DNA from 3 places in the Neorhizobium sp. BETTINA12A genome. Region 1 is predicted to be linked to each of the others. Evidence: riboswitches for the same ligand, from Rfam matches in the RefSeq annotation. Region 1 holds a riboswitch; each other region holds the start of a gene.
The links. Region 1 has a riboswitch for cobalamin ahead of bluB (5,6-dimethylbenzimidazole synthase). Riboswitches for the same ligand answer to the same signal wherever they lie in the genome.

Region 1 (12,348 bases):
CACACGATCCGGCTCGTGAAGACCGGCAAGACGGTGACCGCCGAAAAGATCGTCATCGCGACCGGCGGGGCGCCCAACCCGCATGCGGCGCTGCCCGGCCACGAACTCTGCATCTCGTCCAACGAAGCCTTTGATCTGCCGGAACTGCCGCGCTCCATCCTGATCACTGGCGGCGGCTATATCGCTGTCGAATTCGCAAACATCTTCCACGGCCTCGGCGTCGACGTGACCCTGATCTATCGCGGCAAGGAAATCCTCTCGCGCTTCGACCACGACATGCGCCAGGGCCTGCACAAGGCGATGGTCGAGAAGGGTATCCGCATCGTTCTGACCGATGTGATCGAGGAGGTAACCAAGGCGGCAGCCGGTGGACTTGTCGCCAGGACGATGAACGGCGAGACGATCGCCGTCGACACCATCATGCTGGCGCTCGGCCGCGATCCGAACACGACGGGGCTCGGCCTCGAAGCCGCGGGCGTCGAGGTGAACGAGCGTGGCGCCATTGTCGTCGACAGATATTCCCGCACCAGCGTGCCACATATCTATGCGCTCGGTGATGTCACCGACCGGGTACAGCTGACGCCGGTGGCGATCCACGAGGCGATGTGCTTCATCGAAACGGAGTACAAGGGCAATCCGACCGCTCCGGACCACGACCTGATCGCCACCGCCGTTTTCTCGCAGCCGGAGATCGGCACGGTCGGTCTGTCGGAAGAGGAGGCCGCCAAGCGTTATCCGGAGCTTGAAGTCTACCGCGCCGAGTTCCGGCCGATGAAGGCGACGCTTTCGGGACGGGCTGAGAAGATGATCATGAAGCTGGTCGTCGATGCGCAAAGCCGCAAGGTGGTCGGCGCCCACATCCTCGGCCACGATGCCGGCGAGATGGCGCAGCTTCTCGGCATCTCGCTGAAGGCCGGCGTTACCAAGGACGATTTCGACCGCACCATGGCGGTGCATCCGACGGCTTCGGAAGAACTCGTCACCATGTACAACCCGAGCTACCGGGTGAAGAACGGCGAGCGCGTCTGACGCGCTCCCGGCTTCGGCGCCGCGTCAGCTGGTGATGCGCGGCGTGGCGACGATCTTCAGGAAAAGCGTCTGCATGGCCTGGGTGATGCCCTGGGTAGGGCTGACTTCGAAGTAAAGGCCCGGCGTGGCGCATTCCTCCATCTTGGCGGCGATCGTGCCTTGGAAGGGTGCGACCCAAGCCTTGTAGAAGTCGTTTTCGGGCAGTTCCAGATATGTCGTGTAGAGAACTGCGATGCGGACACCGCGCAGCTTGAGCGCGTCGCAGGCGGTGATGTCGATCGGCTCGATACAGCGGGTGCCGTTCCTGGCGCCCTTTGGACTGGTGCAGCCCTTCGGCTTGTAGCTGTCGCCCACGCCGTCGGCGACGAAGAAGACGATCTTCTGCCTGTCGATATTGCTGGTCCCGTTGCCGGGCACATCCTTGATTTCAGTGTTGATACCCTTCAGCGCGTCGTCGAAACTCGTCTGCTGGTCATCGTTGTAGTTCTGATAGGGAATGCTCATCAGAGTGATCTGGTTGGTCGCCTTGCTGACCTCGCCCAGATTGTAGTCGAGGTTTGCGACCTTGAAGAGCTTCGCATCCATGGCGGTCTTGCCGAATGTGTAGGCGGCCATGCGGAACTGGTTCGCGACCGTCTGGGTATCGGTGGCTTTCGCCATCAGCGCCTTGGTTGCGGCTGCTACCACGTCGATGCGGGTCGTGACGTTGTTGTTCTTGGCGACGTTGTAATAGCTGTTTGGGTCCTCGACGCCGTCCTCCGAGACGATGTGGCAGGCAAAGGCGCAGTTCGCATCCTTGCCCTTGCCATCAGATCCCAGGCGCGTGGCGTACTGCATCTTGGTCACGTCTGCCGGCGTCGCCCCGACACCCATCGAAGGCGTGTTGTCGAGCAGCATGTAGAAGTCGATGAACGACGGCGTCTGGTATTGCGCGGTGGCCTGGCCGGCAACGGTGATGTCATCCTTGCCGAGGATTGTCATGAAGGTGGTCGGCAAGGTGGCGCTGAATGATACGCGCGAGGTCAGGATACCGTTAGTCTTCACCAGGGCGATATCGACGCTGACGGGCAGGGTGGAAAGCTCACCGGACATCTGGCCGAGGAAGATGCTTCGGGCCTCGGCCGGATCGAGCGCCACGCTTCCGTCGCCCTGCAACTGCATAGCCTGGGCGACGGCTTTCGATTTTTCGGCGACCGCGCCGACAGCGGCCGCATCGGCTGCCCCGATGAGCTGTTGCTTGATGGTAAGTGCGTGGCCGAAATCAAGCGCCATACCGGCAGTTCCGATCAGCGGAACCAGCAGCAACGCGGTCATGACGCCGAAATTGCCGCGGCGATCTTTCCATAGACGTGTCATCGGATGCATCGCCTGCTCCCCAGCAAGAAATTTTCGGCGGGAGCGTTGCGCAAATTCGTGAAGTTGTAGCTAAGAACGATATTAAAAACCCGCGTATGTCTTGATTTCATACTGCATGCGATCCGACCGGCTGCTCCGAATATGGCGCGGACGAGTGGCGGTGAAAGCAGGCAAAACGGCTATGCAACGGGGCTGTTAAGGTTTATAAGCCGCCTCGATTTTAAAGACTTGCCCGGCGGAGGATGGCCGAGGCTGAAACAGGTGAGCGAGATGGCACAGAATTGGACCCCGAGCAGTTGGCGGCAGAAACCGATCCAGCAGGTCCCGGAATTCCCGGACAAGGCCGCGCTGGCAGCGACGGAAGCCCAGCTCGCCACCTTTCCGCCGCTCGTATTTGCCGGTGAGGCCCGCCGCCTGAAGAAGCAGCTCGCCAGTGTCGCGGAAGGCAATGCATTCCTGCTTCAGGGCGGCGACTGCGCCGAAAGCTTCGTCGAACACGGTGCCGACAATATCCGCGATTTCTTCCGTTCGTTCCTGCAGATGGCGGTCGTGCTGACCTATGGCGCTCAGCTTCCGGTCGTCAAGGTCGGCCGCATCGCCGGTCAGTTCGCCAAGCCGCGTTCGTCCAATGTCGAAATGCAAGGCGGCGTCGAACTGCCGTCCTACCGCGGCGATATCATCAACGGCATCGAATTCTCGCCGGAGTCGCGCATTCCCGATCCGGAACGCCAGATGATGGCCTACCGCCAGTCGGCCGCGACGCTCAACTTGCTGCGCGCCTTCGCGATGGGCGGTTATGCCAATCTCGAAAACGTCCACAAGTGGATGCTCGGTTTCGTCAAGGATAGTCCTCAGGGCGAACGTTACCGCAAGCTCGCCGACCGCATCAGCGAAACCATGGATTTCATGAAGGCGATCGGCATCACTGCGGAAAACCAGCCGAGCCTGCGCGAGACGGATTTCTTCACCAGCCATGAAGCGCTGCTGCTCGGCTACGAAGAGGCTTTCACCCGCGTCGACTCCACCTCGGGCGACTGGTACGCGACGTCCGGCCACATGCTGTGGATCGGTGACCGTACCCGCCAGCTCGACCACGCGCATGTCGAATATTTCCGCGGCATCAAGAACCCGATCGGCCTCAAATGCGGCCCGTCGCTGCAGGCCGACAACCTGATCGAACTGATCGACGCGCTCAACCCGACGAACGAAGCCGGTCGTCTGACGCTGATCTGCCGTTTCGGTTACGACAAGGTCGCTGACTCGCTGCCGAAGTTGATCCGCGCCGTCGAGCGGGAAGGAAAGAAAGTCGTCTGGTCCTGCGATCCGATGCACGGCAACACGATCACGCTCAACAGCTACAAGACCCGGCCCTTCGACCGGATCCTGTCGGAAGTCGAAAGCTTCTTCCAGATCCATCGTGCGGAAGGCACCCATCCAGGCGGCATCCATATCGAGATGACCGGCAAGGACGTCACCGAATGCACCGGCGGCGCGCGCGCGGTGACGGCGAGCGACCTGCAGGACCGTTACCACACCCATTGCGACCCGCGCCTCAACGCTGACCAGGCACTGGAACTGGCCTTCCTGCTCGCCGAGCGGATGAAGAGCGGCCGCGACGAAAAGCGGATGGTCGTCAACGGCTGAACCGCCGCGCATGATCGTTGAAAAATCGAAGAAGGCCGGCGACGCCGGCCTTTCCGTATCTTGATATAGCTTCCGTTGATGATCATCATCAGCGGAATAGATTTGACCTCGCGGCCCACGCCCGCGACACTGGGCCGTCGCTTCGTCGAGGATGGTGCATGCAGCAGAAGAACAGCGGTCGTTGCCTGTGCGGTGCGATCCGGTTTGAGACGGTAGGTCCGCTGCGGACAGTCACGGCCTGCCATTGCTCGCAATGCCGCCGCCAGACCGGGCTTTATTATGCGGCGACCAGCGTTCGTGCCGAAAACATGACGCTCCAAGGCGAGGAGGCGCTGAGCTGGTATCGCGCCAGCGATGAAGCGCGGCGCGGCTTCTGCTCGCAATGCGGCTCTGCGCTGTTCTGGCAGGCGGAGGGCGCGGCAAGCATTTCGATCCTGGCGGGCGCTTTCGATCAGCCGAGTGGACTTGTCATGGGCGAGCATATCTATTGTGCCGACAAGGGAGATTTCTACGAACTGCCGGAGGACGGCGTGCCTCATTATCCGGGCGATCGTCCCGCATCTGCCTGAACCATAAAAAACTCTCGGAACAACGTTGCCGCCGTCTGCTGCGGACATTAAATCGGTACCATGACCCAGGATATCAGCCAGACATTTCGTATCGCCGTTGCCCAGCTCAACCCGACAGTCGGCGATATTGCCGGCAATCTGGCGCTGGCCCGAGAAGCCCGAAGAGATGCCGCCCGCGAGGAGGCGGATCTCATCCTCTTCACCGAGCTCTTCCTGTCCGGTTATCCGCCGGAGGACCTCGTCCTGAAACCGGCTTTCCTCAACGCCTGCCTGAAGGCGGTGGAGGAGCTTGCCGCCGATACGGCAGACGGCGGCCCCGGCGTCATCATCGGCTTCCCACGTCAGGGAAAGGAAGGCCGGCACAATTCGATCGCCGTGCTCGACGGCGGCAAGGTGATCGCCGTGCGCGACAAGATTGACCTGCCGAATTACGGCGAATTCGACGAGAAGCGCGTCTTCATCGCCGGTGACATGCCGGGCCCCGTCAATTTCCGCGGCGTGCGGCTCGGCATTCCGATCTGCGAGGATATCTGGGGCGATCTCGGCATCTGCGAGACGCTCTCGGAAAGCGGGGCGGAAATCCTGCTCGTACCGAACGGTTCGCCCTATTTTCGCGGCAAGGTGGATATTCGCCATCAGGTCGTTCTGAAGCAGGTGATCGAGACCGGCCTGCCGATGATCTACGCGGCCCAGCTCGGCGGTCAGGACGAACTGGTCTTCGACGGCGCAAGCTTCGCCTTCAACACCGACAAGTCGCTCGCCTTCCAGATGAGCCAGTTCGAGGCGGCCGTCGCCGTCACCGAATGGAGACGGATTGGCGAGACCTGGCATTGCGCCCGCGGACCGATGGCCCGCATTCCGGAAAAGGAGGAGGCGGATTACCGTGCCTGCCTTCTGGGCTTCCGCGACTACGTCAACAAGAACGGCTTCAAGTCGGTCGTTCTCGGCCTGTCCGGCGGCATCGACAGTGCCATCTGCGCGGCAATCGCTGTCGATGCGCTTGGCGAGGAGAGGGTGCGCACGGTGATGTTGCCCTATCGCTATACGTCGGAGGACTCGTTGAAGGATGCAGCCGATTGCGCCAGGGCGCTCGGCTGCCGTTACGATATCGTGCAGATCGCCGAGCCGGTGGACGGTTTTTCGTCGGCGCTGGCCGAGCTGTTCGAAGGAACCGACGAGGGGATTACCGAAGAGAACCTCCAGAGCCGCGCCCGCGGCACGATCCTGATGGCGATCTCCAACAAGTTCGGTTCGATGGTGGTGACGACCGGCAACAAGTCGGAAATGTCGGTCGGCTACGCGACGCTCTACGGCGACATGAACGGCGGCTTCAATCCGATCAAGGACCTCTACAAGATGCAGGTCTACGCGCTGGCCGCCTGGCGCAACGAACACCTGCCGCCGACGGCTCTTGGCCCAAGCGGCGAGGTGATCCCGAAGAACATCATCTCCAAGGCGCCGTCCGCGGAACTCAGACCCAACCAGACCGACCAGGATTCGCTGCCGCCCTATCCGGTGCTCGACGACATTCTCGAATGCCTCGTCGAACTGGAAATGGGCACCGAGGAGATCGTCGCCCGCGGCCACGACATCGCGACTGTTCACCGGATCGAACACCTGCTCTATCTCGCCGAATACAAGCGGCGCCAATCGGCGCCGGGCGTCAAGATCACCAAGAAGAATTTTGGCCGCGACCGGCGTTATCCGATCACCAACCGTTTCCGCGATCGATAGGAGAGGATCATGGCCCCGCGCAGCTCCGTCGAGATCTTCAATATCCGGACGAGGGCGATGCGGGTGGTCTGGCAGACGGAAGCCCTGTTCGAGGCGCCCAACTGGTCGCCGGACGGGCGCTACCTGATGCTCAACAGCGAGGGCCTGATCTATCGTCTGTCACCGGAGGGTGATGACGGGCCTGAACCGGTCGATACCGGCTTTGCCCGCCAATGCAACAACGACCACGGCATTTCGCCGGACGGTTTACTGATCGCCATTTCCGACAAGGTAGAGTTAGGCAAGTCGGCGATCTATGTCCTTCCCGCCGGTGGCGGCGTGCCGCGGCTGGTAACCCGGAACCTGCCGTCCTATTGGCATGGCTGGTCGCCGGACGGAAAAAACTTCGCCTATTGCGGCATCCGCGGCGACGAGTTCGACATCTATACGATCGGCATCGAAGGTGGCGCAGAGACGCGGCTGACGCTCGGCGAGGGCCGCAATGACGGGCCGGATTATTCGCCGGATGGAAAATGGATCTATTTTAATTCCAGCCGCACCGGGCTGATGCAAATCTGGCGCGTTCCGGCCGCCGGCGGCGTCGCGGAGCGGATCACCGACGGCGGTTACGGTGACTGGTTTCCACATCCATCACCGAAGGGTGACAAGATCGTCTTCATCTCCTACGACGCCGATGTCTTCGACCACCCGCGCGATCTCGACGTCCGCGTCAGGCTGATGGACATGGACGGCGGCAATGTCGAAACGGTGTTCGAGCTCTTCGGCGGGCAAGGCACGATGAATTCGCCGAACTGGTCGCCTGATGGCGATGAGTTTGCCTATGTGCGCTATTTCCCTGTCGCATGAACGCCTTGCGCCGAAGATAGCGTGAGGGCATAAACGATCCTGTCAGGTGCCGGCGACAAGCCGGAGAATCGGGAATCCGGGGTGGAACCGGAACGTGCCCAACGCTGTGAGGTGGACGCTCGGCCGCAATATATGAAAGCCACTGGGAAACCGGGAAGGCGGCGGTGCAGGCGGATGAAGCCAAGTCAGAAGACCGGCCTGACGAGATAGACCAGCCCGCGCGGACGGCGGAACGGTTTCGGACCTCTTTTTGCCCAAAGGCTTCAAGCCGGGAAGGCGAGGGAGCGACGGCATTGTTGGGGACTTGACGATGCAGACTGATCCTTTCGCCCATGCCTTGCTGCCTGCCGGCGAGTTTTCCAAGGTCGAACGCGCCGCCGTCTACCGGGCGATCGAGACACGCCGCGACGTGCGCGACCAGTTCCTGCCCGATCCGCTGCCGGACGACCTGGTGATGCGGCTGCTCGGCGCCGCGCATTCGGCACCCTCGGTCGGCTTCATGCAGCCTTGGAATTTCATCCTCATCCGCGATCCGGCGGTACGCGAGGCGGCTCGTGCCGCCTTCTCGCGAGCCAATGACGAGGCCGTGGAGATGTTTGCCGAGGAAAGCCGCGACCTTTACCGCAGCCTCAAGCTCGAAGGCATCGTCAAGGCGCCGCTGTCGATCTGCGTTACCTGCGATCCGGACCGCGCCGGTCCGGTCGTGCTCGGCCGGACCCACAATCCGCGCATGGATGCCTATTCGACCGTCTGCGCCGTGCAGAACCTCTGGCTCGCGGCAAGGGCCGAGGGCGTCGGTGTCGGCTGGGTCAGCATTTTCCGCGACGAGGACGTGCGTGCGCTGCTCGGCATTCCCGACCGCATCGAGATCGTCGCCTGGCTCTGCCTCGGTTATGTCGACCGGCTCTATGGCGAGCCCGAACTGGCGCTCAAGGGCTGGCGCCAGCGCTTGGGCCTGGACGCGCTGATCTTTCAGGACCGATGGGACAGCCGCTGATTATTGCTGCGGCTGTGGTCCTGCCGATTTCGGATTGGTGAGATCGATACCCGCTTCGGGCAGGAAGGTCGGCCCCACGGTGCGCACCTTTTTGCTTGGGTCGTATGGCCGCTCCGGCGGTGGCGTGAGCACTGGCGGCGGGACTGCGGTCGCCTGCGGCTTTTGCGGTGGGTGGGTGCGCAGATTGGTAATTCCGGAATAAGGCTCCTCTTGCCTGGGAAGCTCGATGCCCGGCACCTTTCGCTTATCGTCGACTACAGGCGGCAACGGCTCGAAAGAGGGGATGCAGCGTTGTTCGCGAATGGCGGCGAGAATGGCATTCCGCTCTTCCGAGGGCAGGATCATCTGCCGCGAACCGTTGCGTTCCGCCATCAGCGTATCGCGGCTCTGCTCCATTCTTCCCAGCGCATCCCGCATCTGGCCGCAGACCTCGGCATTGGGGCCGCCGAGAACCACGACGCTGCCGTTGCCGCAGCCGGCGCGGCGCATGTCGACCCGCAGTTCGCGGATGTCGGCATTATATTCGCCGAGCTGCTGGGCAAAGCTGCGCGCCGCGGACGTGTTGCCGATGATTTCCGGGCTGTTTCCAAGTTTCCGGTAAAGCGCTGCGCAAACGGCGGGGTCTCCCGCCAGCGCTGCGGCAGGCAAAAACAAGAGCGGTATGGTCAGCAGGCCGCGAAGCGGTATCGGCAATTCCGGCATCCTCTCCTTTAGTAGAAGATGCCATCATGGAACGTGCCGGTTGATAATCTCATAAGGCCGCGATCACCGCACGGTGAAATCTATCCAGGGGCCGGCTGAGCCCCGGACGGGGCTCAAATCATCGCATCGAGAGAGTTATACAACTCAGGATTGAAATTGCAGATTAGGTTGCGATGCTTCCACGACGGCGAGTGCCGCCATGTTCACCACGCCGCGCGACGTGACCGAGGACGACAGGATATGCGCCGGCTGGGCCGCCCCGAGAAGAATCGGGCCGACATGCAAGGCATCCGTGAGGTTGCGGACCAGACCGAGCGAGATGTTGGCCGCATCGAGGTTCGGGAAAACCAGCAGGTTGGCTTCGCCGGTTAGCGAACTGTCCGGCATGGCCCGCTTGCGCAGCGTTTCCGACAATGCCGAACCACCCTGCATTTCGCCGTCCACTTCCAGTTCCGGCGCCCGCTGGCGCACCAGCTTCAGGGCAGCCCGCATCTTCTGGGCGCTTTCCGAATCGCGCGAGCCGAAATTCGAGTGGCAGATCAGCGCCGCCTTCGGAGCGATACCGAACCGGCGGATTTCCTCTGCCGCCAGAATGGTGATCTCGGCGATCTCCTGCGCGGATGGGTTGTAGTTGACGAACGTGTCGGTGAAGAACATCGCTCCGCGCTGGGAGATGACCAGGCTGAGGCCCGAGAAGGCGCAGACGCCCGGCCGCTTGCCGATGATCTGGTTCACGTCGCCGAGATGCTTGTCGTAACGGCCCTCGACGCCGCAGATCAGCGCGTCCGCATCGCCGCGCTTGACCGCCAGCGCACCGATTACCGTATTGTTGGTGCGCACGATGGTGCGCGCCGCTTCCGGATTGATGCCTTCGCGGCCGACCAGTGCGAAATATTCGTCGACATAGTCCCGGTAGCGCGGATCGTCTTCCGGGTTGACCACTGCGAAATCGACATTCGGCCGGATACGGATGCCGAACCGCGCCAGTCGCGCCTCGATGACCGAAGGACGGCCAATCAGGATCGGGGTTGCGGTCTTTTCCTCGAGCAGAACCTGGGCTGCGCGCAGCACCCGTTCGTCCTCGCCTTCGGAGAAGATCACCCGGTTCTTTTCGGAAACCTTGGCGGCGCTGAAGATCGGCTTCATGACGAAACCGGAGCGCCAGACGAAGCGGTTCAGCTGGTCGAGATAGGCCTCGAAATCATGGATAGGCCGCGATGCGACGCCGGTCTCGGCAGCTGCCTTTGCGACCGCAGGCGCAATGCGCAGGATGAGGCGCGGATCGAAGGGCGAGGGGATCAGATAGTCTGCGCCAAAAATCGGCGACTCGCCGGAATAGGCGCGCGCCGCGACGTCGGAGACTTCCTCGCGGGCAAGTGCTGCGATGGCCTTGACCGCCGCCATCTTCATTTCCTCGTTGATCGTCCGGGCGCCGCAATCGAGCGCGCCGCGGAAGATATAGGGGAAGCACAGGACGTTGTTGACCTGGTTCGGGAAGTCCGAACGGCCGGTGCAGATCATCGCGTCGGGACGGGCGGCGCGGGCAAGCTCCGGCATGATTTCCGGCGTCGGATTGGCAAGCGCCATGATCAGCGGCTTTTCCGCCATCTGTGCCAGGAGTTCGGGCTTCAGCACACCGGCTGCGGACAGGCCGAGAAACACGTCGGCGCCACCGATGCTGTCGGCAAGCACACGCTTGTCCGACTTCTGGGTGTAGATTTCCTTCCACTCGTCCATCAGCGTATTGCGGCCGTCATAGACGAGGCCTTCAATGTCGTGGACCCAGATATTCTCCTTCTTCGCGCCGAGCGAAACGAGGAGGTGCAGGCAGGCGAGTGCCGCAGCACCCGCGCCCGAGGTGACGATTTTCACGTCGGCGATGTTCTTGCCGGCGAGCTCAAGCCCGTTCAGGACCGCGGCGGCGACGATGATCGCCGTGCCGTGCTGGTCGTCGTGGAAGACCGGGATGTTCATCTTTTCGCGCAGCCGGCGTTCGACTTCGAAACATTCCGGAGACTTGATGTCTTCGAGGTTGATGCCGCCGAAGGTCGGTTCCAGCGCCGAAACCGTCGAGACCATCGCCTCGATGCCGGGCGCGTCGATCTCGATGTCGAAAACGTCGATGCCGGCGAATTTCTTGAAGAGGACGGCCTTGCCTTCCATGACCGGCTTGGAGGCCAGCGGGCCGATATTGCCGAGCCCAAGCACGGCCGAACCGTTGGAGACGACGGCGACGAGGTTGGCGCGAGCGGTATAGTCCGCGGCCAAATCCGGGTTGTCGCGGATCGCCAGACATGGGGCTGCAACGCCCGGAGAATAGGCAAGCGCCAGGTCGCGCTGGTTGCCGAGCGGCTTGGTCGCCTGGATCTCCAGCTTGCCGGGCCGCGGATAGCGGTGGAAGAACAGCGCCTGCTCGTCGAGATCGGCATTGGCTGGGGAAGTTACGGGCATATTCGATGTCATTGCGACCTCGGCGTCTTTCTCGGGAATGGGTCCCTCAATACAACAAATCGAACGGGGGTCCATCCCAGATATTTGCCTCGCCGAATAAAACAAAGCCCGGAGAGGCGCTTGGCCTCTCCGGGCTTTTCGTCGTCTGGGTCAAGGCCCTTATGTCACGCTCTTCGTATCAGCCGCCGCTTTTCGACAGCATGATCCGCATTTCGGCGCCGAAGGTCTTCAGAGCCTGTGCTTCCGGCGTCTTGCCGAGCACGATCGCTTCCCAGACCGATGGTTCCTTGGCGCGGATCGCCGGCATTGCCGGCGGGCGCGAGCGGACAAAGGCCACGTCGAGCTGCTTGATGGCAACCGAATAACCGGGCTCTTCAGCGATCGCTTTCTTGGCGATGTCGACGTCGGCGGTCTTCTTCATGATCGGCAGGTAGCCGGTCTCGACGAAGGTGATCGCATTGATTTCCGGGCGCGAGATGAATTTCAGGAACGCCCAGGCGCCCTTGCGATGGGCTTCGTCGGAGGCCGAGTTGATGCCGATCGTCGCACCGCCGATCGGGGCAGCGCATTTGACGCCGCAAGGCAGCGGGGCAACGCCGAGATCGAACTTCACCGCACCGCGGAGCGCGCCGAAACCGCCGGTCGAATCGAAATTGATCGCGGCCTGGCCGCTGGTGAAATATTGGCTGCCGAGGCTTTCGTTGATCGCCGCTGCTTCCGGCGAAACCTTGTCCTTGCGGATGAGGTCGGCCATGTAGGTATAGGCGCCGATCGAGGCGGCGCTATCCATCAGAACGGAATTGTCCTTGGGGCTGACCCATTCGCCGCCGGCCTGTGCAACGAAGGCCCAGCGCACGAACTGGCCGAGCCCGATGACACCCCACTGCTTGACGTCATTGCCCTGGCGAACCGTGAGCTTGGCGGACATCTGGCGCAATTCATCCCACGTCTTCGGCGGTGCATTCGGGTCGAGGCCTGCAGCGCGGAAGGCGTCCTTGTTGTAGTACATGACCGGCGTCG
Region 2 (5,297 bases), on a different contig from region 1:
CCGGGCTGTGATAGTCGGCGCGGCGATCGGCGTTGCGGCCGCGGTCGGGCGCGAGCGCGACGGTGATGTTGCCGAAGCTCGCGGCGCGGAAACGGAAAGTGCCGTCCCTGAGATCTTCATCGGCTTCGGCCCCGCCCCACGCAGCCTCTGCAACGGTCAGGGGAACGTAGGCGGAGCGTGCGTGGCCGGCGGATTTGGCACTCAGGCTGTCCAGGAGATCACGCGGAGTCTCAGGGATATCCGAAACATCATAGCCGGCTACCGATAATTCATGCAGCATCCCGAGCACGCTCTGTGGCACGTCCAGGCCGACGGCATAACCGGTGCGTCCGGGCGCGCTCGGATAGTCCGGCATCAAGATAACGATCTTTCGCTCGGCACGCGGTGCCGCCTTCATCCGCAGGAAGGCGGCGATACGGTCGACGACCTGTTCGACCCGGTCCGGTTCCGGCTGATTGACGAGGTTGGCGGAGCTTTCGCCGGCCTTGAAGGAGATCGCACCGGCAAAAATACGTCCGTCGAGCTCGGGCAGGACGACGTGCATAGCGAGGTCGGCGGGGTTGAGGCCGCGCCGGTTTTCCGTCCAGCCATCGCGGCGGGTCGTGGCAACGACGATCTGGAAGACCGGCACGCCGGTGCGGTCGAAAATCGTTTCGCCGTTGCCGTCGGTGCCGCTGGCAAAGGCGGTGGTGGAAAGGATGGCCGCAGGTTTCAGGTCCGAGACCGCCTGTTCGACGAAGGCCAGTGCATCCGGCTCCTTCAGCCCGCCGACGAAGATCGGCACCGGTGCAAAACCGCGCTTCTTTAGCGCTTCGAACAGCGCGTCAATCGGCGCTGCGTCATTCGCAAGCAGCATGGAGCGGTAGAACAGGATCGGCAAGCGCGGCGCATCCGGCGCAAAGCGGGCCAGCAGGTCGTTGGCCTCGACGATGCCTTTTCCGGGCGCGTAGTAGCCAGCCTTCGGCACTAGGGCTGCCTCCGGCAGCGGTTCCGTTTTGCCCTCGGCCAGCGTCGTCAGCAATCTCGCCAGAAGCCGCATGTTGGCCGGTCCGCCTTCGCGGAAGCAGCTCAGGATGCCGGCGATCCGGTCTTCCGAAACGGTCGAGGCGGCGGTCAGCCGTTCGTCGCGGATGCTGCATTCGCCGGGCAGCAGCGCCAGCGCGATCTTTTTCCGCTTCGCCATGTGCGAAAGTTCTTCCACGCCATAAGCCCAGCGATCGTAACCGCCGAGAATGCGCACGAGGATGACCTTGGCATGGGCCGCCGTCTTCTCGATCCAGAGATCGACCGACATGGGATGGCGGAGATCGGAGAGGTTGGTGAGGCGGAGGCTTGGGAAAGGGGCCGGCACGTGCTTGCTGCCATGTTCATGCATGTCGCCACCCCCCTCTGGCCTGCCGGCCATCTCCCCCACAAGGGGGGAGATCGAATCGTGGCCACGCCACGCCTCACTCCGGCGCTGGTTCTTGATGGAGGCGGGTGCGTCTTGCTGATCTCCCCCCTTGAGGGGGAGATGGCCGGCAGGCCAGAGGGGGGTATCCAAACCGCCGTACCCAGCCGAATTCCAGACGGCGGAAAGGCCGTTCAGGTCGCTGCCGGAAAAGGACAGCACCACCACGTCGGCCGGCGACTGATTGAGGTCGACCGGTTCGATGAGGTCGTCAAGCGACGACGATGTGGTGGCGAGTATGTGCATCCTTCCCTCGGGCCTTCTTACGCGGCCAGCATCCTTTCGATCGCGGCGCGGTCGATGCCTTTTTCGCCGATCACGACAAGGCGGCTTGTCCGCGCTTCGCCGGGTGCCCAGGCACGGTCGAAATAATGGTTCACGCGCGATCCTACCGCCTGAACCTGCAGGCGCATCGGCTTGTTCGCGACTTCCACGAAGCCTTTTATGCGCAGCACGTTTTCCGCCTCCGCAGTCGCAGAAATGCGGGCGGCGAGCTGTTCGGCATCGGTCACGGCGGCCAGATCGACGACGAAGCTGTCGAAATCGTCGTGATCGTGGTCGAGTTCGTCGTCGTGATGGGTCTTGCGGTTTTCGATATCGTCCTCGACGGCGAGGCCGAGGCCAATCAGTACGGCCGGATCGATGGCGCCATTGGCGGCCGAGACGATTTTCACGGCACGTGGCAGATGGGCGGATACGCGATCCCTGGCGGTCGCGAGGCCAGCGGCATCCAGGAGATCGCTCTTGGTAAGCACGATCATGTCGGCACAAGCCACCTGGTCCTCGAACACTTCCTCGACCGGGTCGTCATGGTCGATCGAGCCGTCCGCGTCGCGCTGCGCTTCCAGCGCCTCGTGATCGTCGGCAACGCGGCCTTCGGCGAGTGCCAGTCCGTCGACCACGGCAATCACGGCGTCAACCGTCACCCGTGCCTTGACGTCAGGCCACTGGAACGCCTGGACGAGGGGCTTCGGCAACGCAAGGCCGGAGGTCTCGATGAGGATGTGATCGACGCGGGGTTCGATGGCCAGGATACGGTCGATCGCCGGCACGAAATCGTCCGCCACGGTGCAGCAGATGCAGCCGTTGGCAAGCTCGATGATGTTGTCTTCCGGGCAGCTTTCGATGCCGCAGCCCTTCAGGACGTCTCCGTCGATGCCGACATCGCCGAATTCGTTGACGATGATCGCCAGCCGCTTACCCTTCAGGTTTTCGATCAGGTTGCGGATCAGCGTGGTCTTGCCGGCTCCCAGAAACCCGGTAACGACGGTGCAGGGAACGCGGTCGAACGAAACGCTCATGATGGCATGTCCTCATGGTGATGAAAGGGTGGAATACGGGCCGTCATGCCCTTGCCGCGCAGGCAGGTCGGGCGGCCGCGAAGGGGAAGGAAGCCGCGCTCGTCCTCGGCCAGCATCATCGCGCCGGTGACGATGTCCTCGACATTGTCGAGCGACAGGTGGCCGAAGACATAGGACCAGCCGCTCTTGTGGTTGAAGGCGGCGCTCGGGCTTTTTTCGCAATTGGCAAGGCAGGTGACCGGCTTGACCGCGAGCGGCTTGCCGCTTGCTGCCTCGCGCAGCGCCGCGATCAGCGCGATGCCGGGCCGGATTTCGCCGTCGGACGCGTCACGGCAATTGGTGCAGACGAAAATCGTCACATCTGCCGGGCCGGCGGTTGCCGGATCATCTGGTCGGTGGTCACTCATCGGTCAGCCGCGTTCCCGCCGGGGTCGAAAAAATCGGGGCGCGGAGCAGAAGGTCGAAATCCCTCTGCGGTGATCGAGAAACTTCCTCCGGAGCACCCCGCCCGGTGAAGCAAAATTAATCGGACGGCAGGTCTCCTGGCTCGCGGGTCGTCGCCATTTGCCTGCCTTCCCAGGATACCGTTGGCCGGATTTCCCAGTGGCTTGACGGCCAAATGGCCGTTTTAGGCAATGGCTCGCCGCCTACAGTTGCGGGGGCAGCCGCGGCATTGATCCTGAAAAGGGATCGCACCGCATTCTCTCTTAGCCCTCCCCGTTGCCGGAAAGGGACCATCTCTCTTCAAGTAAGCCCGGTCGCAGGCCCATGTCAATGCGTCGCAAAGGCGATTGCCGTGACGGCGAATTCGTCTATAGTGATCGAGCCTATGGTGCCCGAAAGGGTTTTAGAGGGAATGCGGTGCGACGGAATTCTGCCGTCCAACCCGCGGCTGCCCCCGCAACTGTAAGCGGAAAGTCTTCGACCAAAACGGCCGTCCGGCCGTCATGCCACTGGGAAATCCGGCCAACGGACTTCTGGGAAGGCGGGAGAAGGCGTCCGATCCGCGAGCCAGGAGACCTGCCAGAGGCGGCAAAGAACGTGAACGGCCCTCGGGTGGAGGGCGAAAGGACGAGACCATGGTTACGAATTCTGCTGCAGCTGCAGTCACCATTTCCGCTTCGAAGATCATTCCCCTCAGCATGACGGCCCTGCTCGGCCTGTTCATCGTCGGCTTTGTCGGCTTCTCGCATCTGGAAGTCGTCCACAATGCCGCGCATGACACGCGCCACTCGCTCGCCTTCCCCTGCCACTGAGGAGTTCTCCCCAATGTCGTTGTTTCGCAACATCGTCTTCACGGCGGTGATCGCCGGGCTTTTGTCCGGACTACTGCTGACCGTGATGCAGAGTTTCTCCACCGTGCCGCTGATCCTGCGGGCGGAAGTGTTCGAAAATGCCGCGCCCGAGGCAGGCCACAGCCATGACGCAGCACCTGCCGCAGGTGCTGCGTCATCCGCCGCCGAGCATCACCACGGCGAGGAAGCCTGGGCTCCCGCCGATGGCTTCGAGCGTTTCATCTATACACTCGCCGCGGACATGCTGTCGGCTATCGGTTTTGCCCTTGTCCTCATCGCCGCCTCGGAAGCGTTCGGCGGCTTCAAGGGCTGGCGCGGTGGCCTGATGTTCGGCATTGCCGGCTTTCTCACCGTCATTCTCGCGCCCGGCCTTGGCCTGCCGCCGGAACTGCCCGGCATGCCGGCCGCGGAACTCGGTCCGCGCCAGATCTGGTGGGTCTCGACGGCTGTCTGCACGGCAATCGGTCTCGGCCTGCTCGCCTACACACGCTCGGCCGTATTTGCAGCGCTTGCGGTCGTGCTGCTGATCGCCCCGCATCTGGTCGGCGCGCCGCTGCCGCCCAGCCATGAAACGGCCGTCCCGATGGATCTCTATGCCCGCTTCGTCAACGCCGTCTATGCCACCAACCTGGTGTTCTGGGCGGTGCTCGGTGCGCTGGCCGGTGTCGTCCGCGAAAAGTTCCGCGCTGGCGAGGAAGCTTCTGCCGGATCTTCGGCGAAGCTCGCTTCCCGGTGAAGGAGATCGATGAGGCGTCCGTCGAGCGTCACCGCGCCAAGATGGCGAACCGCAAGGCGGTTCAGGATGCGGAAGTGGCAGAGAAGACCCAGGAAAAGGGTCTTCTCATCGTCCATACCGGCTCCGGAAAAGGCAAATCCACAGCCGCCTTCGGCCTGGCGCTGCGCATGCTCGGCAACAACCGCCGGGTCGGCGTCGTGCAGTTCATCAAGGGCGCCTGGTCGACTGGGGAGCAGCCGGCGCTTGCCGTCTTCGGCGACCGCGTCGCCTGGCACACGATGGGTGAAGGTTTTACCTGGGAGACCCAGGACCTGAAGCGCGATGTCGCCGCAGCGGAAAAGGCCTGGGAAAAAGCACTCGAGCTGATGGCGGACGAAACGATCGGGCTCGTCATCCTCGATGAACTCAACATCGCGCTCCGTTATGACTATCTCGATCTCGACAGGATCGTCGCCGCGTTAAAGGCGCGGCGGCCGGATTTGCACGTGGTCGTCACCGGCCGCAACGCCAAGCCG
Region 3 (12,348 bases), on a different contig from region 1:
GGCGGAACTGAAAGCCTTCGAAGGGAGCCGCATCCCGCTCGACAAGGTAGCGGTGTGAACTGGGCTAACCCCTATACAAGTGTAAATTAACCTTTGTTTCCGGCACCTATCTTGGAAAACGATATGGCGCCCTCTATGGTTCAGCATCTGGTCCGCAACTTGCCAAGGTTGTGGAGCCGATGCTGGGCAATGGGGGCATTCGCGTGGTTAAACAAGTTTTTTCTATCATCTTTAGAAATTGGATTTATTATCTCATATGGATAATAATTTCCGTTCTGCTGTCGGTATTCGGCGAATTTTCCGAGAGTTCTTCGTCGAATATTGCTTCTTTTTTTCCAACGATTTACCTGGCGATGTGGGTGCAAAGCTCTGTACTACGGTCAACGACCTTTGAATTCAGCGCGAAGCCGGAGTTTTACAAAGGATTTTTCGGCTATTCTCTGAAATTTATTACACTAGCGATAATTGCAGGCGGACTTTCTATGCCGGCTTTTCTATGGCTTGCAACGGTGTTCAACGGCCGTACAGTTGGCTGGCTGATGGTGTCGACCACGGCACTGGTCGTAATTTATGCGGCCTTGATGTCGTTGGTCGGTACTTGGCCGACATCCAACATTACGGGGATCAGGACGTCGCTTAAGGCGGCTTGGGCTCGGGGTGCTCCGAATTTCCTGACGACTTTCGGGCACCTCGCCGTCTCTTTGGTAGCCATGTCCGCTATGTCGCTGGTTATCGGTGCTATAGGCACGGCAGCATTTGGGACGATGCTGGTGCCGGCCGGAGTGCCAAATATACCTCTGATATTGGTCGTAATGGTTGCGCTTTCCATTAATGCTATAGGCATCACGTATGGAGCTGCTGTCCTGGCGAATGTCTATATGCGGCACGAGGTAGATGAGTCGCCGCTTGCGGTGTCACCCGTAAATGCTTGAGCGGTTCCTCGGGTGGGCAGTAGAACCAGTCATGACGGACGCCTCTTCCAGATACAGATCGTCAAGAAACGCACCGCGGTTCCGGACAACCGCGACTACATCTACGAGCGCGAGGCGGAACTGAAAGCCTTCGAAGGGAGCCGCATCCCGCTCGACAAGGTAGCGGTGTGATTTTTCGCTTGGTTAACAAGCTGGCAATGCAAATGCGATAATAGAACAGAAATCCCCAGTGGGATCTCTGTTCTGTTTTGCGTTTTCAGGATCCGTTGCCATGTCCTTGCCTGTCCGGGCTGCCTTTTTTCTTTCCATTTTTTCGATTGTTTCCTCGGGGAGCGCCGAGGCTCAGGAAGGCTTCTGGTCCGGTGACTGGTACCTGACGCTCGGCGGCGCCGGTTTCGTGGCGCCGAAATTCGAGGGCGACAACGGCCGCAGCCTGCAGTTCTCGCCGATCATCTCGCTCGGCCGCCAGAACGCCAAACAGGCGCGGTTCTCTTCCCGCAATGACAACATCTCCTTCGCGCTGATCGACCAGGGTTCGATCCGCGCCGGCGTGGCGGCGAAGCTGATCATGCCGCGCGATGATGACACGTCCGACGATCTCAAGGGTCTGAAAAAGGTGAAGCTCGGCGGCGAGGTCGGTGGCTTCATCGATATCTATCCGACCGATTGGATCCGCGCCCGCGCCGAAGTCCGCCAGGGCATCCGCAGCCATGACGGCGTCGTCGCCGATGTCTCGGTCGACGCTTTCACCGATCTTCAGCCGGATCTCAGGCTTTCCGGTGGTCCGCGCGCGACCTGGGCAAGCAACGGCTACAACGACGCCTATTACAAGGTGACCCCGAGCCAGTCGGCGGCATCGGGTCTCTCCGCCTACGATCCGGGCGGCGGCCTGCATTCGGTCGGCGTCGGTGCGGCGCTGACCTGGAAGGCGACCGAGAAACTCGAGCTCACCTCGTTTGCCGAATACAAGCGGCTGACCGGCGATGTCGCCGACAGCAGTCTCGTGCGCGAACGCGGTTCGAAAAATCAGCTGATGTTCGGCGTTTCGGCAAGTTACAAATTCGGCTTCTCGCTTCCCTAAGTCGTGAGCGTGCTCACGACGGAAGGCGCGCACGCGTCCGCGCCCTAATGCGTGGGCTTTCCGCCTCCGAAGAGCGACAAAGCGCCGGCTTGACCGTGGCGTTCGGCCGGCGCTAGAACCGGCCATGACGAACGCCGACGATTTCAGCGGCCGCGTGGCCGACGCTCCATCCGACAACTGGGTCTATCGCGTTCTGCCGCGGCCGGCCTGGCCCTATGCGCAGCTTGCGAGATGGGACCGGCCGATCGGCTGGCAGCTTCTGATGTGGCCGTGTTTCTGGTCGGCGGCTTTGGCGGCGAACGCCGCCAAGGGGGAAGGCGCGTTTTCCCTCGGCCTCCTGCTTTTCCACCTCGTGCTGTTCTTCTTGGGCGCGGTCGCGATGCGCGGTGCCGGCTGCACCTATAACGACCTCGTCGATCACGATATCGACATGGAAGTGGCGCGCACCCGCTCGCGGCCGCTGCCCTCCGGCCGGGTGTCGCGTTTCGAGGCCAAGGTCTTCATTGGCGTGCAGGCGCTGATCGGCCTGCTCGTCCTCATCCAGTTCAACGCTTTCACCATCCTGCTCGGCATCCTGTCCCTGGCGGTGGTGGCGATCTATCCCTTCGCCAAGCGGTTTACCGACTGGCCGCAATTTTTCCTCGGCCTTGCCTTTTCCTGGGGCGCGCTGATGGGTTGGGCCGGCGTGTTCGGCAGCCTCTCCGCCGCCGCCCTCTGGCTTTACCTGGCCGCCATCGCCTGGACGATCGGATACGACACGATCTATGCCCATCAGGACAAGGAGGATGACGAGCTGATCGGAGTGCGCTCGACAGCACGTCTCTTCGGCGACAATACCAAGCCATGGCTGATCGGCCTCTACGGCCTGACGCTGATCTTCCTGCTGCTTGCGTTCGCAGCGGCGGGCGTCGGTTTCCTCGCCTATCTCGGGCTTCTCGCCGCAGCCCTGATGTTCGGCTGGCAGGTGCTGATCCTCGATATCGACAATGCCGACCAGTGCCTGAGGCTTTTCAAGTCGAACACCCGCGTCGGCGCGATCCTGTTTGCCGGCCTCGTCCTGTCGCTTGCCCTCTAACGGAAAAAGCCCGACCGCTCAAGGATCGGGCTCCCTCCCATGTTATCGCGAGAGGCGGTGGACAAAGGGACAAGCAAAGCCCTAGCGTCGCGCGATAATTTCCTTGCCTTCAATCTTCATCGTCACGCCCAGGCTGCCGGTGGTGCGGCGGACCAGGAAGCGCGGACGACGGGCCGCGAAATAGGAATGGCGGCGGCGCTGCCTGACGCCGTTGGTTCGCACGTCGCCGATATGGTTTTCCAGCGGCCGGGCGATACCGTCGGCTTCCACCATCAGCATCGGAATGCGATAGGCGTCCGACCAGCTCCGCCAGTCGGCAGCGATGTCGCAGAGGTCGTGGGCGACGAGCAGCGGAATGCAGAGATCCGGATCGTCGTGATGCAGTTCGAGCGTGACCGTCACTTCACCGTCGCCGTGGTCTATGGCGCGGGCCGCAACCCCTTTGAAGGCGCGGGCGGGCAGGGCGAAGGAGAGCGGCAGGCCGCTTGCGGGGAGGATCTTACGCAGCACTGCGCCGCGTTCGTCGATGGTGATGGAGACATCTCCTGATGTCTCGCGCAGCGCATAGGTAACCTGCTGCGGGAAACGAGACGGATCGAGCCTGAATGTCGACCCTGCCCAGACGGGCTTCAGAACAGTGTTGGTCATCGATATGCTACCCTTGTTTTACCTGAGAGCCGTTGCCGGTTTCTCTACGGGACTTTTGTCCTCTGATAGCCAAAGCATAGGGCGGGCCATGTTCGAGACTGCTTAAAAATAGCGGTTAAAGAAGCCTTGCCTGCCTGGATGGTTAGCAAAAGGGCTCGGATTTGGGTTTCCGGAAAGTGAATCGCGGCATTGCTGTGCAGGCCTGGGACATTCCGACCGGGACATCGAAACGCTTTCGAAAAGCCACGGGCAAGGCTAGACTGCGATGATTGCGGCAGCATAATTCCGAGTCGTGAGGCCCTTCCATGGTATCGACCTATCTCACCTTTGATCTTGTCAATCGCGACATGCAGAAGAGCCTGAAAAACATTGCCGGGCAGACGACGGTCGTCAACGACACGAAGTACTATCAGGACAATATCGGCAAGGTGAAAACCGTCGATGAGTTCCTCGGCAACTATCGCCTCTATTCCTATGCGATGCAGGCCCATGGTCTGGACGACATGATCTACGCCAAGGCGTTCATGAAGCAGGTGCTGGAAAGCGATCTCAGCGACGACAACAGCTTTGCAAACCGCCTGACCGACGACCGTTACAAGGATATCGCCGCAGCCTTCAATTTCGGCGTTTCCAATGGAGAGGGGGCAGCCGCCCAGTCCAACGGCCAGATGGACGAACTCTTCGATACCTACGACCAGACGATCGCAGCCCAGAACGATACGCTCGAGGAAGATACCCGCTATTTCAAGGTCATGCTGGGCGGGACCGGCAATATCACCAATGTCGATCAGCTGCTGGCCAACCCGAGGCTCCGCGACTACTTGTTCACGGCCTATGGCATCGATACCAAATATTACAACTACAATGCCATCCGCGGCGTGCTGACCAGCGACCCGGCCGATCCGACCAGCTTTTACAATACCGCCTATGGCAACAATCTCGACCAGTACAATGCGGCGAAAACCGAAGACACGGAGCTTGCCGAGCGGCTGAGCCTCAGCACCGGCATTCCCACGCTGCAGGATTCGATCGCGCTCGGCCAGCAGAAGAAAACCGATCTCGAAACCCAGATCGCCGCCAAGCAGGACGAACTGAACAATGGCGGTGATCCGGCGGTGATCCAGCCGCTGATCGACGCGATGCAGACGGAGCTGACCAATACGGTGCAGGCAATCCAGACGGACCAGGATAACCTGACGACGTCGCAGACGCGTTATACCGAACTGGATGGCAGGCTGGTGCCGATCGCCCAGACGGACTCGCGGCGCGCCGAACTCGCGACCATCATCAGCGCTGGGGCGTCCGATGCGCCTTATCTCGCATTGATGAAATCGCTCGCCGAGGATTTCAGCTTCAACGCGGACGGCTCTGTGCCGGCAGGCGGTGCGGTCACGCCGGAAAAATTGCTGGAGATTGTCGGAGGCTTCTTCAACAAGCAGACCCGGATCACGCATGCCGAGGCGATGTTCAATCAGGAGCTCTTCGAGCAGAAGCTCAAGACGGCTACCAACGTCAGCGATTTCATCAATGATCCCCGGCTTCTCAAATATATCAAGGTCGCCTTCGATCTCGACAAGGTGACGGTCGTCAAGTCCACGATCGAACAGATATTGACGAGCGATCTCTCCGACCCAGACAGCTATGCGAACCGCTTTAGCCTTACCAATCCGGAATATTTGGAGCTGGCGAAGGCCTTCAATTTCGCGACCGACGGTACCGTCGCCGCCGGCCAGGCCCAGGACGAGTTACAGACCAGTACGACCCGCAGCGACTATATGAGCCGCTGGGACGACAAGCAGGAAGCGGATCTCGACAAGACCATCAAGTTCTACAAGCTCGACCTTTCGGCCGTGAAGACGCTTGACGACTTCCTCAGCGCGGATGCCGACAAATCCTACGATTTTGCTCTTCAAGCGGTTGGCCTCGACCCCGCCACCGTTTCGAAGCTGACGATCAAGAGTGCCTTGAAAAGCGACCTTTCAGACCCGAACAGCTATATCTACAAGCTGAAGGACGAACGTTTCGTCTCGCTTGCCAAGCTCTTCAACTTCGACCCCAAGGGGGCAGTCACCCGTCAGGTGCTGCTCCAGTCCAATGCGGCAATCACCAACGTCGCCAAGGATTATATCCTGCGCAAAAGCCGGTTCATGGAAGGCGATGAACTCAAAGCGGCCAGGGCGAAAGCCCAGACGGAGGCCAAATATTATACCGACGCGATGCAGCGCATCGGCAGTCGCGACGAACTGCTCGCCGATCGCAAGACGCTCGACATCCTGCTGATATCGAAGGGGATCGACCCTTCGAAGGTTACCAACGATTTCCTGAAGAAGGCCTTCAACTCGGATCCCGCTGATCCCAAGAGCTTCGTGAATACCCAGACGGACAAGCGGTTCGCGCAGATCGTCGGTACCTTCAATTTCGACTCCAAGGGCGAGATTGACCGAAGCTCGGCGGGCGAGGCCCAGAACGGCGGCGAAGTCGTCGCGACCCAGGACCTTTACGTCCGCCAACTTCTCGAAAACCAGCAGGGCGAGGAAAATCCGGGCGTCCGCCTGGCGCTTTATTTCGAGCGCATGTCGGACAGCATCACCGACCCATATGTGATCCTCGGCGACGAGGCACTGAAGGAGTTCTTCCGCGTCACTTTCAGCCTGCCCGCGGAAATCGCCAACATGGACGTCGACCAGCAGGCCAAGATCGTCAAGAACAAGCTCAACCTCGAAGATCTGAGTGATCCGGAAAAGGTCAAGAAACTGGTCCAGCGCTTCACGATCATGTACGACCTGGAGAACAGCCAGAATACGGCATCGGCGGTGAGCATTCTAAGCAGCGACGGCAGCTCGGTCGGCATCAGCTCGGACACCTTATGGGCATTGTCCCAGATCCGGATGGGCTGAGGGCGGGCGGTTATCAGGCGTCGGTGGTCTTTGCCGTCGTCTCGAAGCGCGGATCTGCATTCGATTCGAGCCAGTCGAGGTCGGCGCGCATCGCGTCGCGGCTCGCTTTCTCCATCCGCCGATAGCGCGACAGCAGTTCCTGGCCGAATTCCGTCAGACCCGCACCGCCGCCGCTTTTGCCGCCATGGCGGGTAAAGATCGACGGCTCCTTGAACATCCGGTTGATCTCGTCGCCGAGCAGCCATGCCCGCCGGTAGGACATGCCGATCGAGGCGCCCGCCGCCCGGATCGAGCCGTGTTCGGCAATCAATTCCAGAAGCTGCGCCTTGCCCGGACCGAGCCGCACGCCGTTGTCGAGGTCGATCCTGATCGTGGTCTTCGAAGACCGGCTCATGGAATCGTCACCACCTTGCCGGGGTTCATGATGCCGGCGGGATCGAACGCCTCCTTGATGCGCCGCATCAGGTCCATCTCGATCGGCGAACGGATATGGGCGAGTTCGTCGCGCTTCAGCTGGCCGATGCCGTGTTCGGCTGAGATCGACCCACCGGCGGCGAGCACGATGCCGTGGACGATGGCGTTGATCTCCCGCCAGCGGCCGATGAAGGCCGCCTTGTCGCCCGCCATGTCGGCACTGATGGGCTGCGAGATGTTGTAATGGATATTGCCGTCGCCGAGATGGCCGAAGGCGCAGACCCGCGCACCCGGCATTGCCGCCAGCACCGCCTGCTCGGCTTCCGCCATGAAGGTCGGGATTTTCGAGACCGGCACCGACACGTCATGCTTGATCGAGCCGCCTTCGGGTTTCTGCGCGTCCGACATGCTTTCGCGCATGTGCCAGAGCGCCTTCTGTTGCGCGACGGAGGAGGCGATCACGGCGTCGCGGATGAGGCCTGCCTCGAAACCCTGTTCGAGCAGCGATTGTACCATGGAACTGGCCGTCTCGGCGGAATCCGAGGTCGAGATGTCGATCAGCGCGTACCACGGATGCGGCTCGGAGAGCGGATCGCGCACGCCCTCTATATGCCGAACCACGAATTCGATGCCGATGCGCGGCATCAGCTCGAAACCGGTCAGCGCCGTGCCGCAGAGATTCGAGGCCCGCTCGAAGAGTTTTAACGCGTCTGCCGGCGAGTTGAGGCCGGCAAGTGCGACCTGATGCCCGACCGGCTGCGGGAAGAGTTTCAGCACCGCGCCGGTAATGATGCCCAGCGTACCCTCCGCGCCGATGAACAGGTCGCGCAGGTCGTAGCCGGTATTGTCCTTCTTGAGCCGGCGCAGGCCGTTCCAGATCTCGCCGGTTGGCAGCACCACTTCGAGCCCGAGGCAGAGTTGGCGGGTATTGCCATAGGCGAGCACGGCAGTACCGCCGGCATTGGTGGAGAGGTTGCCGCCGATGCGGCAGGAGCCCTCCGAACCGAGCGACAGGGGAAACAGCCGGTCGACGGCTTCCGCCGCCTTCTGCACGTCGGCAAGGATGGCGCCGCCGTCGGCGACCAGCACGTTGGCGACCGGATCGACGTCACGGATGCGGTTCATGCGTTCGAGCGAGACGATCAGGTCGCTGCCGCCGGTGCGCGGCGTCTGGCCTCCGACAAGGCCGGTATTGCCGGTCTGCGGCACGATCGGCGTGCCTGTCTCGCTCGCGAGCTTTAGGATCGCGGACACTTCCTCGACCGAGCCCGGCTTCAGCAGCATCGGAGAGGAACCCCGGTAGAGTCCGCGGCCCTCGACCAGATGCGGCGCAAGATCGTTCGCGTCGCGCAGCACGTGATTTTCGCCGACGATCGCGGCGAAGCGGTCGAGAAGTTCTGGTTTCGGCCCGGAAATATCCATCAACGTCTCCTCCTCTTTTGCCCCGGCTCATTCTCGCGGGGCGGCGGCCCTCGCCAGCCGGTCGTTGATCGCTTCGCCGAGCCCATGGTCGGGAATGGGCGTGACGGCGATGCTGGCGGCGCCGGTGGCGTCGGCCCGCTTCAGGTAATCGAACAGGTTTGCCGCCGCCTGCGCAAGATCGCCCGACGGGCTCAGATCAAAAACCGCCGTCGCGAGTTCCATTCCTTTCACGGGAGCAGAACCGAGCCGGATCAATGCCTCGCCGGTCTCGACATGGTCGGCATTGAGCCTGACCGCCGCTCCTGGCGCGTAATGGGAAGCGAGCATGCCGGGAGCTTCGATGATTGCCGCTGGTCCTTCCGGTCGGATCACCGCAAGGCCGGTTGCACGTTCGATCTCTTCCACGGCCACCCCACCCGGCCGCAGCAGCCGGATCACGCCATCCTCGACACGAACGATGGTCGATTCCACACCGACCGGAGCCGCGCCGCCGTCGATGATCAAAGCCAGCTTGTCGCCCAGGTCGTCGGCCACATGGGCGGCGCTGGTTGGGCTCACCTTGCCGGACGTGTTGGCGCTCGGCGCCGCGAGTGGCTTGCCGAAGGCGCGGATCAGATCGGAAGCGAAGCCCTTGGGAAGCCGGATGCCGACCGTATCGAGCCCGGCCGTCGCCAGCGCGTGGATGCCACTTTCGGGCTTTAGGGCCAGGATCAGGGTGAGGGGGCCCGGCCAGAAGGCTTGGCCAAGCTTTCGCGAAATCGGGTCGAAGTCGGCATAACGCTCGGCCATGGCTAGATCCGACATGTGGCAGATCAGCGGATTGAAGCGCGGCCGGCCCTTGGTCTCGTAGATGCGGGTGATGGCGGCGGGATTGGTGGCATCGGCCGCAAGCCCGTAGACCGTCTCGGTGGGGATCGCCACGGGTAGGCCACCGCCGAGCACGGCGCAGGCTTGGGCGAGCGCGCCGTCATGGTCCCGGGTGATGTCGATGATTTGAGCCGTCATATCCGCCCGTCAATAACGCGGAGCCCGGCGTCTTCATAGCTTTTTGATGATCTCGCGGAGCATTTCGTTGGAAGTGCCGAGCATCAGCACGTTCTTGATCGCTTCCATCGGATCGTTGGTGCGGAACAGAAGGCCATTCTTGCGGATCGATCGGTTGATCTGCAGCGGCTGGCCGGCCTCTCGTTCGACCGCGACGGCGAAATACATGCGCGAATAGGCCGTGCTGATACGCTCGAAGAACGTTTCCTCCCCGCCCATCTCGGAAACGAAGTTGGCAATGTAGAAGGACCAGCTTACCGGCACGCCGTGGGCAAGCTGCGTTCTTGCCGCCGTGACATGGCAATAGCCGAGATGCGGCCGCTCATCGAGCGTGTGGTGAAAGATGATCTTCGGAAACTTGATCGAGCGATGGAAGGAGTTGATCCGGTTGTGGCTCGTCTCGCCGGCCGCCTCCAGCCTTTTGCCTGTGCGCTCGGCGACCTCGTCATGGGTGAGATAACGGCGCTCTTCCGGCAGCCAGATCGGATTGTAGCGGGCGATGCGCCCCGTCCGAAGGAATTCGGAATGGGCAGCGGTCTTCACTGCCACCGGCGCCGGAGGCTTTGGTGGAGGAGCTTTATAGTAACGGATTTTCCCCTTGGCCTGCACGGTGGCATCGCTCCCATTCGAGCCGGGATTTTATGGCTTATCCCTTAATGACAGGTTTCGCTTTCGCGGGGCTGGAGTGTTGCATTCCGGGCCGTTTCGCCGCTGTCGCCAACGCGGTTGCCGATGTCGCAATGTCGCCTATGCGACACGCCCGCTCGATGGTTATATCCGCCTCGATCTTGAGGTGCCGCCTGTCTAGGGAAGGCGGAGAATTGGGAAGCCGGCAGGGGTCTTCGAAACCTTGATCCGGCGCTGCCCCCGCAACGGTGGTGGAGCAACAAAGCTTGGTACAGGCCACTGGGAAAGAGCCGAAAAGGCCGCCCGGGAAGGCGCCGAGCCCGTCCCGCAACGGACAGCTCCTGAGCCCGGAAACCAGCCTCGGGACAAAAGATGACGACCGGACGCGGCGGGCGTTCGGGACAGGGTTTGGGGCGGGCCTGGGGCCGGCCGGCATTTCCATGTCCTTCCGCTGTCCACATTGACGAGGAAGGTAAGTATATGGAAATTCGCAATCAGGCCCTGCGGCAGCTCAAGAACCGCCGCGAGGGGTTCAGCCTCGAACAGCCCTTCTATACCGATCCCGCCTATTTCAAGCTCGATCTGGAAATGATCTGGTACCGCGACTGGCTGTTCGTCGGGCATGATTGCGAGCTGCCCAAGGCCGGCGCCTATTTCACCCTGCAGATCGGCGATTATCCGGTCGTTATCGTGCGCGGCCGCGACAACCAGATCCGGGCGCTGCACAATACCTGCCGCCATCGTGGCAGCCGCGTCTGCACCAAGGAACATGGTTCGGCGGTGCGGCTCGTTTGTCCCTACCATCAATGGACCTACGAGCTGGACGGCTCGCTTCTGGTCGGCCGCCAGATGGGCCAGGACTTCGACAAGACCCAGTTCAGCATGAAGAAGGTCCATTGCGAGAGCGTCGCAGGCTTTATCTTCATCTGCCTTGCCAACGAGGCGCCGGATTTCGCGCCGGTTCGCGCGGCGATCGAGCCCTATATGGCGCCGCACCGCCTCTCGGAGGCCAAGGTCGCGCATCAGTCGACGATCATCGAAAAGGGCAACTGGAAGCTCGTCTGGGAAAACAACCGCGAATGTTACCACTGCGCCGCCAACCATCCGGAGCTCTGCCGCACCTATCCGGAATCGCCGACCGCGACCGGTGTCCAGGGCGCCAAGGACGATCCGGTCATCGCCGCCCATTGGCAGCGCTGTGAGACGGCCGGGTTGCCGAGCGAGTTCCGGATGGACGAGACCGGCCAGTTCCGCGTCGCGCGCATGCCGCTGATCGAGGATGCGGAGAGCTATACGATGAGCGGCCGCAACGCCGTGCAGCGCAAACTCTCCGACGATGTGACGATCGACTCGATCGGCACCATGCTGCTCTTTCACTATCCGAGCAGCTGGAACCACATTCTCGGCGACCACGCGATCTCGTTCCGCGTCACCCCGCTCGGACCGGAGGAAACGGCGGTTACCACCAAGTGGCTAGTCCACAAGGATGCGGTCGAGGGCGTCGACTACAATCTCGAAGAACTGACCCATGTCTGGAACATGACCAACGACCAGGACCGTCAGATCGTCGAGGAAAACGCCTTCGGCATCCGCTCGCCCGCCTACGAGCCCGGTCCTTACTCGCCACTCCACGAAGGCGGCGTCATGCAGTTCGTCGAATGGTACTCGAACTTCATGGTCAACCGGCTGCAGGGCGACCAGGCGCAACTTTCGATCGTCGCCTGATCGCCAATTCGTGATCGGCGTTGATCGGCGCGGGGCGTGGCTCCAGGAACGGAATCCCGCGTGTGGCGTTGTTTTCTGATTGAAAATCAGAATGAGGAAGCACCCCGCATGAACGCCTTTCGCCTACGCCTGACCGCAGCGGCAGTCGCCGTTGTCACGACATTTGCTGGCCTTGTACCCGCGCAGGCTGTCCAAATGCCGGCTCCGCCATCCGGCATTTCGGCCGCCAGCGATGTCACCAATGTCCAGTACCGTCGCGACTTCCGGCGTGACCGATACGGTTGGTATCGCGGCCATCGCGGTTACCGCGACCGCCGCCCCGGTTATCGTTATCACAACGGTTTCTGGTTCCCGCTGGCCGCCTTCGGTGCCGGTGCCATTATCGGCGGCGCTATCCAGGCGGATCGGGGTTATGGCAGCCGCCACGTCGCCTGGTGTGAAAGCCGTTATCGCAGCTATCGGGCCTGGGACGATACCTATGCA

Region 2: linked by a shared signal. The riboswitch ahead of MOV61_RS27710 (CbtB-domain containing protein) and the one ahead of bluB (5,6-dimethylbenzimidazole synthase) in region 1 are both predicted to bind cobalamin.
Region 3: linked by a shared signal. The riboswitch ahead of MOV61_RS06965 (aromatic ring-hydroxylating dioxygenase subunit alpha) and the one ahead of bluB (5,6-dimethylbenzimidazole synthase) in region 1 are both predicted to bind cobalamin.

The regions. Positions count from the first base shown of each region.
Region 1 covers NZ_JALBGW010000069.1:566-12,913, forward strand. The annotation lists gene gor (glutathione-disulfide reductase) at 1-1,029, shown strand, start outside; gene MOV61_RS17155 (TadE/TadG family type IV pilus assembly protein) at 1,054-2,394, opposite strand; gene MOV61_RS17160 (class II 3-deoxy-7-phosphoheptulonate synthase) at 2,656-4,029, shown strand; gene MOV61_RS17165 (GFA family protein) at 4,188-4,598, shown strand; gene MOV61_RS17170 (NAD+ synthase) at 4,659-6,332, shown strand; gene MOV61_RS17175 (TolB family protein) at 6,342-7,178, shown strand; cobalamin riboswitch at 7,206-7,395, shown strand; gene bluB (5,6-dimethylbenzimidazole synthase) at 7,489-8,175, shown strand; gene MOV61_RS17185 (hypothetical protein) at 8,176-8,877, opposite strand; gene MOV61_RS17190 (NADP-dependent malic enzyme) at 9,022-11,328, opposite strand; gene MOV61_RS17195 (ABC transporter substrate-binding protein) at 11,507-12,348, opposite strand, start outside.
Region 2 covers NZ_JALBGW010000227.1:365-5,661, forward strand. The annotation lists partial or broken gene MOV61_RS27695 (cobaltochelatase subunit CobN) at 1-1,696, opposite strand, end outside; gene cobW (cobalamin biosynthesis protein CobW) at 1,714-2,751, opposite strand; gene MOV61_RS27705 (DUF1636 domain-containing protein) at 2,748-3,158, opposite strand; cobalamin riboswitch at 3,266-3,505, opposite strand; cobalamin riboswitch at 3,565-3,794, shown strand; gene MOV61_RS27710 (CbtB-domain containing protein) at 3,831-4,007, shown strand; gene MOV61_RS27715 (CbtA family protein) at 4,021-4,782, shown strand; gene cobO (cob(I)yrinic acid a,c-diamide adenosyltransferase) at 4,779-5,297, shown strand, end outside.
Region 3 covers NZ_JALBGW010000015.1:53,390-65,737, reverse strand. The annotation lists gene MOV61_RS07020 (cyclopropane-fatty-acyl-phospholipid synthase family protein) at 1-58, shown strand, start outside; gene MOV61_RS07015 (hypothetical protein) at 180-932, shown strand; partial or broken gene MOV61_RS07010 (SAM-dependent methyltransferase) at 975-1,103, shown strand; gene MOV61_RS07005 (MipA/OmpV family protein) at 1,204-2,013, shown strand; gene ubiA (4-hydroxybenzoate octaprenyltransferase) at 2,138-3,088, shown strand; gene MOV61_RS06995 (DUF6101 family protein) at 3,170-3,736, opposite strand; gene MOV61_RS06990 (DUF1217 domain-containing protein) at 4,042-6,633, shown strand; gene MOV61_RS06985 (winged helix-turn-helix domain-containing protein) at 6,647-7,027, opposite strand; gene MOV61_RS06980 (FAD-binding oxidoreductase) at 7,024-8,469, opposite strand; gene MOV61_RS06975 (L-threonylcarbamoyladenylate synthase) at 8,497-9,474, opposite strand; gene MOV61_RS06970 (DUF6656 family protein) at 9,508-10,062, opposite strand; cobalamin riboswitch at 10,288-10,518, shown strand; gene MOV61_RS06965 (aromatic ring-hydroxylating dioxygenase subunit alpha) at 10,621-11,865, shown strand; gene MOV61_RS06960 (BA14K family protein) at 11,974-12,348, shown strand, end outside.